DNA from 3 places in the Lactobacillus sp. ESL0228 genome. Region 2 is predicted to be linked to each of the others. Evidence: predicted binding sites of a transcription regulator. Region 2 holds the regulator's gene; each other region holds the start of a gene.
The links. The regulator HrcA, encoded in region 2, represses chaperone genes, less so after heat shock. The targets are predictions, from matches to a motif close to TTAGCACTCNNNNNNNNNGAGTGCTAA.
Positions count from the first base shown of each region.

Region 1: a site for HrcA is predicted at 1,933-1,959, ahead of clpP (ATP-dependent Clp endopeptidase proteolytic subunit ClpP). Genes of this name have one in related genera too.
Region 3: a site for HrcA is predicted at 1,675-1,701, ahead of F5ESL0228_RS07925 (ATP-dependent Clp protease ATP-binding subunit). Genes of this name have one in related genera too.

Region 1 is NZ_REHJ01000007.1:213,410-216,702, forward strand. Features, by position in the region: gene yvcK (gluconeogenesis factor YvcK family protein) at 1-254, shown strand, start outside; gene whiA (DNA-binding protein WhiA) at 262-1,197, shown strand; gene clpP (ATP-dependent Clp endopeptidase proteolytic subunit ClpP) at 1,317-1,901, opposite strand; gene F5ESL0228_RS02960 (SH3-like domain-containing protein) at 2,243-3,293, shown strand, end outside.
Region 2 is NZ_REHJ01000008.1:315,569-318,861, reverse strand. Features, by position in the region: gene truB (tRNA pseudouridine(55) synthase TruB) at 1-506, shown strand, start outside; gene ribF (riboflavin biosynthesis protein RibF) at 526-1,461, shown strand; gene hrcA (heat-inducible transcriptional repressor HrcA) at 1,587-2,636, shown strand; gene grpE (nucleotide exchange factor GrpE) at 2,648-3,226, shown strand; gene dnaK (molecular chaperone DnaK) at 3,246-3,293, shown strand, end outside.
Region 3 is NZ_REHJ01000011.1:179,696-182,988, reverse strand. Features, by position in the region: gene F5ESL0228_RS07930 (AAA family ATPase) at 1-1,532, shown strand, start outside; gene F5ESL0228_RS07925 (ATP-dependent Clp protease ATP-binding subunit) at 1,738-3,293, shown strand, end outside.

The sequences.
Region 1 (3,293 bases), on a different contig from region 2:
TAGGGGGGCATTATATTGACACTACTTTAGTTAATGGTGCTGAAATTGATATGTCGAAATTTGATCCCAATGATTATGATGCTTATATTGAACCTGTTAAAAATGATTTTACTGGCTTACGTTTGCAAGGATGTCGGGTAATAACTGATGACTTTATTGATCAGCATAGTGGTTTAGTTTTTCATGATGGTCAAAAAGTAGCTAAGGAAATTATTAATCGAGCGTTTGCGGCAATGTCACGCAGAAAGGAATAGATGATTAATGTCAAGTTATGCAAGCCAAGTAAAAAAAGAATTGACTTCGCTAACAATTCATCCTGAACATGCCAAAGCTGAGTTGGCAGCTTTTTTGCGTATGAATGGTGTTTTGAATTTTCATGATCATCAGTTTAGTCTTGATATAACAACTGAAAATCCAGCGATTGCTAGACGGATTTTTTTGTTAATTAAGACGGCCTATCATGTAGAACCGTTGTTAATTGTATCTCGCCGAATGAAACTGAAGAAAAATAATCAATATTTAGTTAGATTACAAAATCATGTTAAGGAAATTTTGACTAATTTAGAAATTTTAACTTCTAATAATGGTTTGATTACGCGGATTCCAAAACGTATTTGTTCTTCGCGAGAAGGGGCAATGTCTTATTTGCGTGGAGCATTTTTGGCTAGTGGCAGCGTCAATAATCCAGAAACGAGTCGCTATCATTTAGAAATTTATTCTGCTTATCAGGATCATAATAATGATTTGTTGGATTTAATGAATCGGTATTTTCAATTAAATGCTAAAACTACTAAGAGACGCCGTGGCTATATTGTGTATTTGAAAGAAGCACAAAAAATCGGTGATTTTCTTCATATTATTGGGGCGTTTAATGCTATGTTGGCATTTGAAGATTTGCGAATTATGCGTGATATGCGTAATTCGGTTAATCGATTGGTTAACTGTGATACTGCCAACTTGAAAAAAACTGCAACAGCTGCGGCTAAACAGGTTGAAGATATAGAATTTCTGGAACGCAAAGTTGGCTTAGAAAGTATTCCCGAAAAATTACAGGGAATTGCACGATTAAGGCTTGCCAATCCGGAATTGTCTTTAAAGGAAATAGCTGCGCAAGTTCCAGATGGACCTATTTCTAAATCTGGTGCCAATCACCGATTTAAAAAGTTACATGAGTTGGCACAAAATTTAAATGAATAAAATAAAGAGCTAGCAACCCTCGTTTTACAAACGAAGCTGTTAGCTCTTTTACTGTGTTGTAAAAAGTCCCCACACAAATTTTGCATTGTGTTAATAAGTCTTTCATTTAGTTAGTGTAACTATTTCTTTTGATTGGCCATAATTTCATCAATTAAGCCATAATCCTTTGCTTCTTCAGCTGTTAAGTAATTGTCACGTTCAGTGTCTTTTTGAATCTTTTCAAGTGGCTGTCCAGTGGTTTCGTGTAAAATCTTATTGATCTTTTCACGACTCTTCAAGATTTCATTGGCAGCAATTTGAATATCAGTTTGCTGACCTTGAGCACCACCTAAAGGTTGATGAATTAAAACAGTAGAATTTGGTAATGCAAACCGTTTGCCCTTAGTGCCACTGGTTAAAAGAATTGAGGCCATTGATGCAGCCATTCCGATTGCAATTGTAGAAACATCCGATTTAATAAAGTTCATTGTATCCATGATTGCTAAACCAGAAGTAATGACACCACCAGGAGAATTAATGTAAAGGGAGATATCCTTGGTGTTATCTTGAGCATCAAGAAATAATAATTGCGCAATAATTGAATTAGCCAAGTCATCGTTGATTTCACCGCTGAGCATGATAATTCGATCTTTCAACAAACGTGAGTAAATGTCGTATGAACGTTCACCGCGAGCAGTTTGTTCAATAACTGTAGGTACGAGCATTTTTTAACCTCCTAAATTTAAGTTCAAATTTTTAGCACTCTAAAAAGTACAGTGCTAATTAAATCACTTACATTGATTGCTGTCAATGAAAGTGTATCAAATTTGTATTATATATCACGACACTATTGTTATATACTTAGAGAATGAATTTAATTTTTGGAGGAAATATTTTGAAGCTTTCTAATAAAATAGCAACATTCTCGATGATGTTACTTGGTAGTTTAGCGCTTACAGCTCATGTATCCGCTAATCCGGTTCTAGCTGATACGACAAATTCGCAGCCAAAATCATCACAGCAATCGCAAACACCAAATGATGCAAATAGTTCTGCTAAAGAACCAATGGATGATGATGCGGGCGATATCGATAATAATGCTGGTACAACCAGTAATGCAGGCAATAAAAACACTAAGAAAGAAAAGCAGCCTAAGCAAACCATTACGGGTTATTCAATGATGACTAAGGTCGCTGGTAATAAAAACTATAAAGTTTGGAAAGAAATCTCTGATGGTAAAGTCAGTAAAAAGGTCGCTGATGGAATTAATTTTCGGTATAGTCATATTCAATCTGACCAACTGATTGAAACTAAAAAAAATCGGTACTGGAGAATCTATGTTAATGGTCGTGAAGTTGGTTATGTTAATGAAAAGTTTTTTGCAAGAAACCAAATTGCCGTGCCTAAGACAGTTAGTTTGGTTAGGAATGAGCTTTATAGTTTCTTCCCCAAGGATGCAATTTCGTATGTAACTAATAAATGGGGAACAGTAATTGATAATGATCAGGTTCAAGTATCTCGTGATAGCATCACTTGTTCTAAACCCAAAACTTATAAAGTTAAGTATACTTACGGTAATACAACCGCTATTGTTAAAGTTACCATTAGAAAAAGTACCACTGAGGGAATTGCCGATCCTAATGAAGTAAATTCGTTCCCTGCTCAAAAAGGAACTAGCGATTATCAGGCTTGGAAGACGCACTACGGTTCTTCTATTAACTACATTAATCCAAATGAATATAGCCCAGAAACCACCCCACATGAATTTAAGAGTGGTGACTTAACTTTGAGAACGCGGTTTTATCAACCAGTTTTATTAAGCGTTAAAGACCCAACGGATGACAATATTAACCGTGTTGGTCATATACCTGAAGGAGTGACTGTTTCGCAAGGTTGGGCATACACTAGTTTATTAAGTCATACCAATTTAACTTCAGGTCACATTGTTGGTTATGATTTAAATAATTTGAAAGATCCATATAACGCACAACACCTGCTGGATATGTCTCAAAAAGACTTTAATAACTATGTAAAACATATCAAGGTTAGTCCATATGTTCCAATTGGTCATGGACAGGCTATGGGCTCAAGTGATAAGTACATTTATGTTTTAAACA
Region 2 (3,293 bases):
ATGAATATGCTCGAGAAAATATTACGGTTGAGAGACCAAAAAGACTGGTCAATGTTTTTTCGTATAATCTAGTTGGTACGCCAACTTTTAATAAAGAAAAAGGGCAAGAGGAATTTAGCTTTCAAATTGAATGTAGTAAAGGTACGTATGTTCGTTCTCTTGTCAATGATTTATCCAATAAATTGAATATCCCGGCCACAATGAAAAGTTTACGTCGTACTGCTAGTTCTGGCTTCGATATTAGTCAAGCGGTCAAGTTAGATGACATTGTTTGCAATCCATCCCACATTGTTGAATATATTCAACCGATCGAAACATTTTTTAAGGATTACCAACAACTAAATTTAACTGAAGATCAATGGAAAAAAGTTCAAAACGGTGCAGCAATTTCATTACAAACGAATGAAAAACAAGTTGCTTTACGTTACAATAAAAAGGTTAAAGCAATTTATCATGTGAAAGGACATCTTTATTGTCCCGAACTGATGCTTTTACAAAATAAATAGTTGAAATGAAGGTCTCAACGTGCAAATTATCCATTTAAATTATCCAATTACAGATAATATTGTTCAGGGTAAACTAATATTGGCTTTAGGCTTTTTTGATGGTGTTCATCGTGGACATCAACAACTTATCAAGATTGCAAAAAAAACTGCAATAAAAAAAGATCTGCCTCTAATGGTAATGACATTTGATAGACATCCTAAAGAAGTGTATCAAAATGCTGGTGTAACGTATATTGACAACTTAGATGAAAAAGCATATAAAATGCAGAAACTTGGCGTAGATTACTTATTGGTAATGCATTTTAATAAGATGTTCAGTAGACTAACTGCACAGAAATTTGTTGATAATATTATTGTCAAATTACATGCTGACACAATTGTTGCAGGTTTTGATTATACCTATGGTCCTAAAGATGTAGCTAATATGCAAAATTTACCACAGTTTGCTAAAGGTAGATTTGATATTATTAATGTTCCTGAACAATGCTATGATGGACAAAAAATAGGCTCAACAGAAATTAAAAAGGCAATTGGTGCAGGGAATATGACTTTAGCTAAGAAGTTATTAGGATTTCCATATGTAATGTCTGGTTATGTTGGTCATGGACTACGAAATGGACATAAGTTAGGCTATCCTACTGCTAACTTAGTTTGGGATACAAATAAAGTGATTCCTAAGATAGGAGTCTATGCTACTAAAACAAAAATTAATGGCAAGTGGTACAATTCAATGACCAGTGTCGGTTATAATGCTACAATCAATGACGATTCAAAAATTTATATTGAATCAAACTTGTTTGGTTTCAATCAAGATGCATATGATCAAAAAATGATTATAAAATGGTATAAGTATACAAGAGGAGAAATTAAATTTAGCAATTTAACCGACTTGAAAAAGCAAATGGTTCAGGATGAGGCAGAAATAAAAGCATATTTTTCTAATCTAAATAAATAGACTAATCTATTTATACAAATTTGTTCAAAAAAATTAGCACTCAACTTGACAATCTGCTAAAACCTAGTATCATAATAATTGTTAGCACCTTTGAAGTGTGAGTGCTAAAAGTGAGGGCGATATTTATGTTGACCGAACGTCAAGAACTAATTTTAAAAACTATTATAAATGATTTTACGCAAACGCATGATCCTGTAGGCTCTAAAACTGTTATGAATCAGTTACCAATTAAAGTTTCTAGCGCAACAATTCGAAATGAAATGGCTCTATTGGAAGAGCGGGGATTGATTGAAAAGACCCATCTGTCTAGTGGACGTGTGCCATCAACTGATGGATATCGTTATTATTTGGACAATTTAGTTGAGCCTCTTCAAATTCCATCTTCTGTTTATAAAAAAATTATTAATCAGTTTAGTCAACCGTTTCATCAAGTTAATGAAATTGTGCAAGAAGCCGCTAAGATTTTGTCTGATTTAACAAATTATACAGCTTTTGCGGAGGGTCCTGAAAGTAGTACATTGACTATTACCGGTTTTCGAATAGTTCCCTTGTTCAGTTGTCAGATCATGGCTATTTTAGTAACTAGTGATGGTAACGTTCATAATCAAGTTTATCAATTGCCATCTAATGTTAATGGCGATGAAGTAGAAAAAGCTGTTCGAATGATAAACGATGAACTTGTTGGTAAAACATTGGGGGATGTATCACCAACCATATTAAGTCATGTACTAAATAAGAAATTTAACAGTAGTCATATCGATGGTTTGATTGAACTAGTGGAAGATGTTATTAATGAAGCAGCTAGTGAGCAAATGTATGTCGATGGTCAAATCAATCTGCTCAATAATACATCTTTAAATGATGTAACCAGCTTACGAACGCTTTATGACTTAATTGATCATGAAGATCTAATTTCACACTGGATGAGTCAAGGAACAATTACGAATAATAATCATTCTCCCATTCAAGTCAGTCTAGGTTCAGAATTATCTAATGATTTGCTAAAAGATTATAGTTTGTTAACAGCAGAATATAGCGTTGGTTCTCATGGTAAAGGTGTAATTGCTTTACTTGGCCCCAATAATATGCCATATTCGCAAATAATTAGTTTATTAGAATATTTCAGGAATGAATTAGCTAAAAAAATGCTTGAGTATTATGGTCGATTTAAATAAAGGAGGTTAACGTGAGTAAAGAAAAATTTACTAGCGAACAGGATTTGGATAAGGCTCAATCACAAACAACTAAAGCAACTGATAGTGATACTAACAAAATTAATAAAAAGAAGTCAAAATCTATAGAAAATAAAGAAGTGGCTGAATTAACTAAGTTGCGCGAAGAAAATAAAGATTTAGAAGATAAATTTTTACGTAGCCAAGCTGAAATGCAAAATATGCAAAATCGGTATAATAACGAGCGGGCACAGTTGATTAAGTATGAATCACAATCATTAGCTAAAGACGTTTTACCTGCAATGGATAATTTAGAGCGGGCTTTAGCAACTAAAGTTGACGATGAAGCTTCTAAGCAATTAAAAAAGGGTGTTGAAATGACCCTTGATTCGCTTGTAAAAGCCATGAAAGATCATGGAATTAGCGAAATTGATGCTGAAGGTGTGGAATTTGATCCAACTTTGCATCAAGCGGTTCAAACCGTTGATGCCGAAAGTGATGATCAAAAAAATCATGTTGTGCAAGTTTTACAAAAAGGATATTTATATAAAGATCGTACATTAAGACCAGCAATGGTTGTTGTCGCACAATAATTGGAAGGAAGTTAAAAAAATGTCAAAAGTTATCGGTATTGATCTTGGAACTACTAACTCAGCTGTT
Region 3 (3,293 bases), on a different contig from region 2:
AGTTACCACAATACTTAGACAAAATTAAACAGGAATTACCCATAGAAATGCAAGATTTAGCGGAAAATCTGTTGGGCGAATTATTGCATCAAGTTACACCATTATTAAAATTAGGTTTAGATTATCTAAGTCTTGATCGACCTGCCAATAGCTTGTCAACCGGTGAATTACAGCGAATTCAACTGGGGCGAACTTTAAGAACGGAAACTACTGGTGTACTCTATGTATTGGATGAACCATCGGTAGGATTACATCCGGCTAACATAGACGGATTAATTGATATTTTTCATGAGCTTATTAATCAGGGGAATTCTTTAGTAGTTGTTGATCATGAAACTGCAATTATTGATGCGGCTGATTGGGTAATTGAAATTGGTCCAGGCTCTGGCAGTCAAGGCGGACAAGTTATTTCTCAAGGAACGCCCAATCAGCTTAAACAAGATTCAAATTCATTAATAGGACCATATTTAACCGGAACTGCACAGTTGTTAGTGCGGGAACCAGCTTCAAAACAGCAACTCTTTAAGCAAGGTAAATTAGACTTTACGGTTGACCATCATTTTAATCTTAATAATGTTCATGTCCAAATTCCGCTGGGCAAAATGACGGCGGTTACTGGTTTCTCTGGAGCCGGAAAAACTACATTAATTCTCGATGCTTTGCTTCCGGCCTTAAAGGCACAAAAAGCGCATAAAAGCACTCCAAGCTGGGTTACAGATTTATCTGCAACTGGGATTAATAATGTAGTCAGTGTTGATTCTACTCCTGTAGGTAAGAATCAGCGCTCAACGGTTGCAACTTATACTGATATCATGAATAATTTACGCCAATTGTATGCACGTCAGCCATTAGCCAAGCAGTTACATTATCCAGCTTCGTACTTTTCATACAATAATAAGCAGGGAGCATGTCCAGCTTGTGGTGGTAGTGGCGTGATTGCACTGGACATACAGTATTTACCCGATATAGTTGAAACTTGTTCTTTATGTAATGGTCATCGCTATAATAAAGAAGTTTTACAAGTTAAATGGCATAACCTGAGCATTGCTGATGTACTCGCTTATTCTGTGGATGAAGCTTTAAACAAGAAGCTATTTAAGGGTGAACCCAAAATCTTGCAAACAGTGACCACTCTGCATGAAATGGGATTGGGGTACTTACACTTAGGCGAAGCGACTCCTGCATTATCCGGTGGAGAAGCGCAACGATTAAAATTAATCAAGCATTTGCATCGCCAGCAAAAAGGAACTTTGTTTGTTTTTGATGAGCCCACAGTTGGCTTACATCCACAAGATGTGAGAACTCTGCTAAAAGTCTTGCAAAAATTGCTGGATCATGATGCAACCATTATTACTATTACCCACGATTTAGATATGATGGCAAATAGTGATTATATGATCGACTTGGGACCACGAGGTGGAAAAAATGGTGGTCAAATTGTAGCTGATGGTACTCCTCGTGATATTCTCCCAAAGCAGGCAAGCCTAACAGCAGGATATTTGCAAAAACATTTAAAATTATATCAAAAATAATCTTAATGCTTTAAGGATAATCAATTAATGACTATCTTTAAAGCTTTTTCTATTTAAGATTGATCTTAGACTTAGTTGTGGAAAAATAAGACATATCTCTTGCACTCTGTGGATAACCTGCTAAAATATAAAGTATAAGAAATTAGCACTCAAAGCTTTTGAGTGCTAATAAATAATTTATAACCTATGTGAGGGGTGGCTATATATGACATATTTTGACAATGAATTTGATAATTTGTTTAATGAATTAAACAATTCTTTCTTTAATGATAGTAATAATAGTAACGGATCAATTCCAATTCATTATTCAGGCAGTATGAATATGGCACCGCAAAATCTGAACACAAATGCTCAAGCACAACAGAAAAAGCCTATCGGTGTCGATCTAGTTGAACAAGCCAAAAATAATAAATATGATCCAGTGATTGGACGAGACGAACAGATTCAAGAGGTTATTGAAATTTTAAGTCGGCGCAAGAAGAATAATCCAGTGCTAATTGGACCGGCTGGAGTTGGTAAAACGGCAATTGTTGAAGGGTTAGCCCAAAAGATTGCTCAAGGCGATGTTCCCGAAAAGATGAAGGATAAGCATATCATTGCAATTAACATTAACGATATGGTTGCAGGTTCTAGTTTGCGGGGTAGCTTTGAAGAACGCTTGAAAAAAGTAATTGATGAAGCTAAAAACAACCCTAATATCATTCTATTTATTGATGAATTGCATAATATTGTTGGCGCAGGGTCAACAGATTCGGAAAATAATAGTGGTGATGCCTCTAATATTTTAAAACCAACTTTAGCTAGCGGTGACTTAAACCTAATTGGTGCAACGACGACAGGAGAGTATCGTCAAATTGAAAATGATGCGGCTTTGGCAAGACGTTTCCAACCAGTTGATGTGCCAGAACCTTCTACTGATGTAACGGTTAAAATTTTAGAAGGTCTTAAGAAAAAATATGAGGACTATCATCATGTTAAATATAGTGATAGTGCTTTACGCTTAGCAGTCGAATTGTCACAGCGTTATATTCAAGGACGTTATCTACCGGATAAGGCAATTGATTTAATTGATGAAGCTGGAGCGAAGAAGGGGCTTGATGCTGTACCAAATGATGAAGTAAGTCTGAAAAAACAGATTAAGCAATTAGAAAATGAAAAAACTTCTGCTGCACAAAATGAAGATTATGCAAAGGCGAGTGAACTCAAGAAACGAATTGAAAAATTACGTGAGCAAATGGATCATTTAGACCAAGCTTCAGTTCCGCGTGTGACAGACCAGGATATTTATGCTTTAATTGAAACTAAGACTAAGATCCCAATGAGTGAATTGCATGCAAGTGAAGGGCAGAAGAACCTTGACTTAGCTGAAAAATTAAAAGCAACTGTAATTGATCAAGATAATGCTATCGAGGTTATCACGGATGCAATTGCCCGCAAACAAGTTTTTAAAGATAATAATCGTCCTACTGGCTCGTTTTTACTCACTGGTCCAACCGGTGTTGGTAAAACAGAACTAGCTAAACAATTAGCAATTCAATTGTTTGGTGGCGAAAATCATTTAATTCGCTTAGATATGTCGGAATATCAAGATCAAATGGCCGTGAATAAGCTAATTGGGTCAGCACCGGGATATGTTGGCTATGGTGAAGGTGGTCAATTGACCGAAAAGGTACGTCACCAGCCATACAGTTTAATTTTATTTGATGAAATTGAAAAAGCTAATCCTCAGATTTTTAATGCTTTATTACAAATTATGGATGA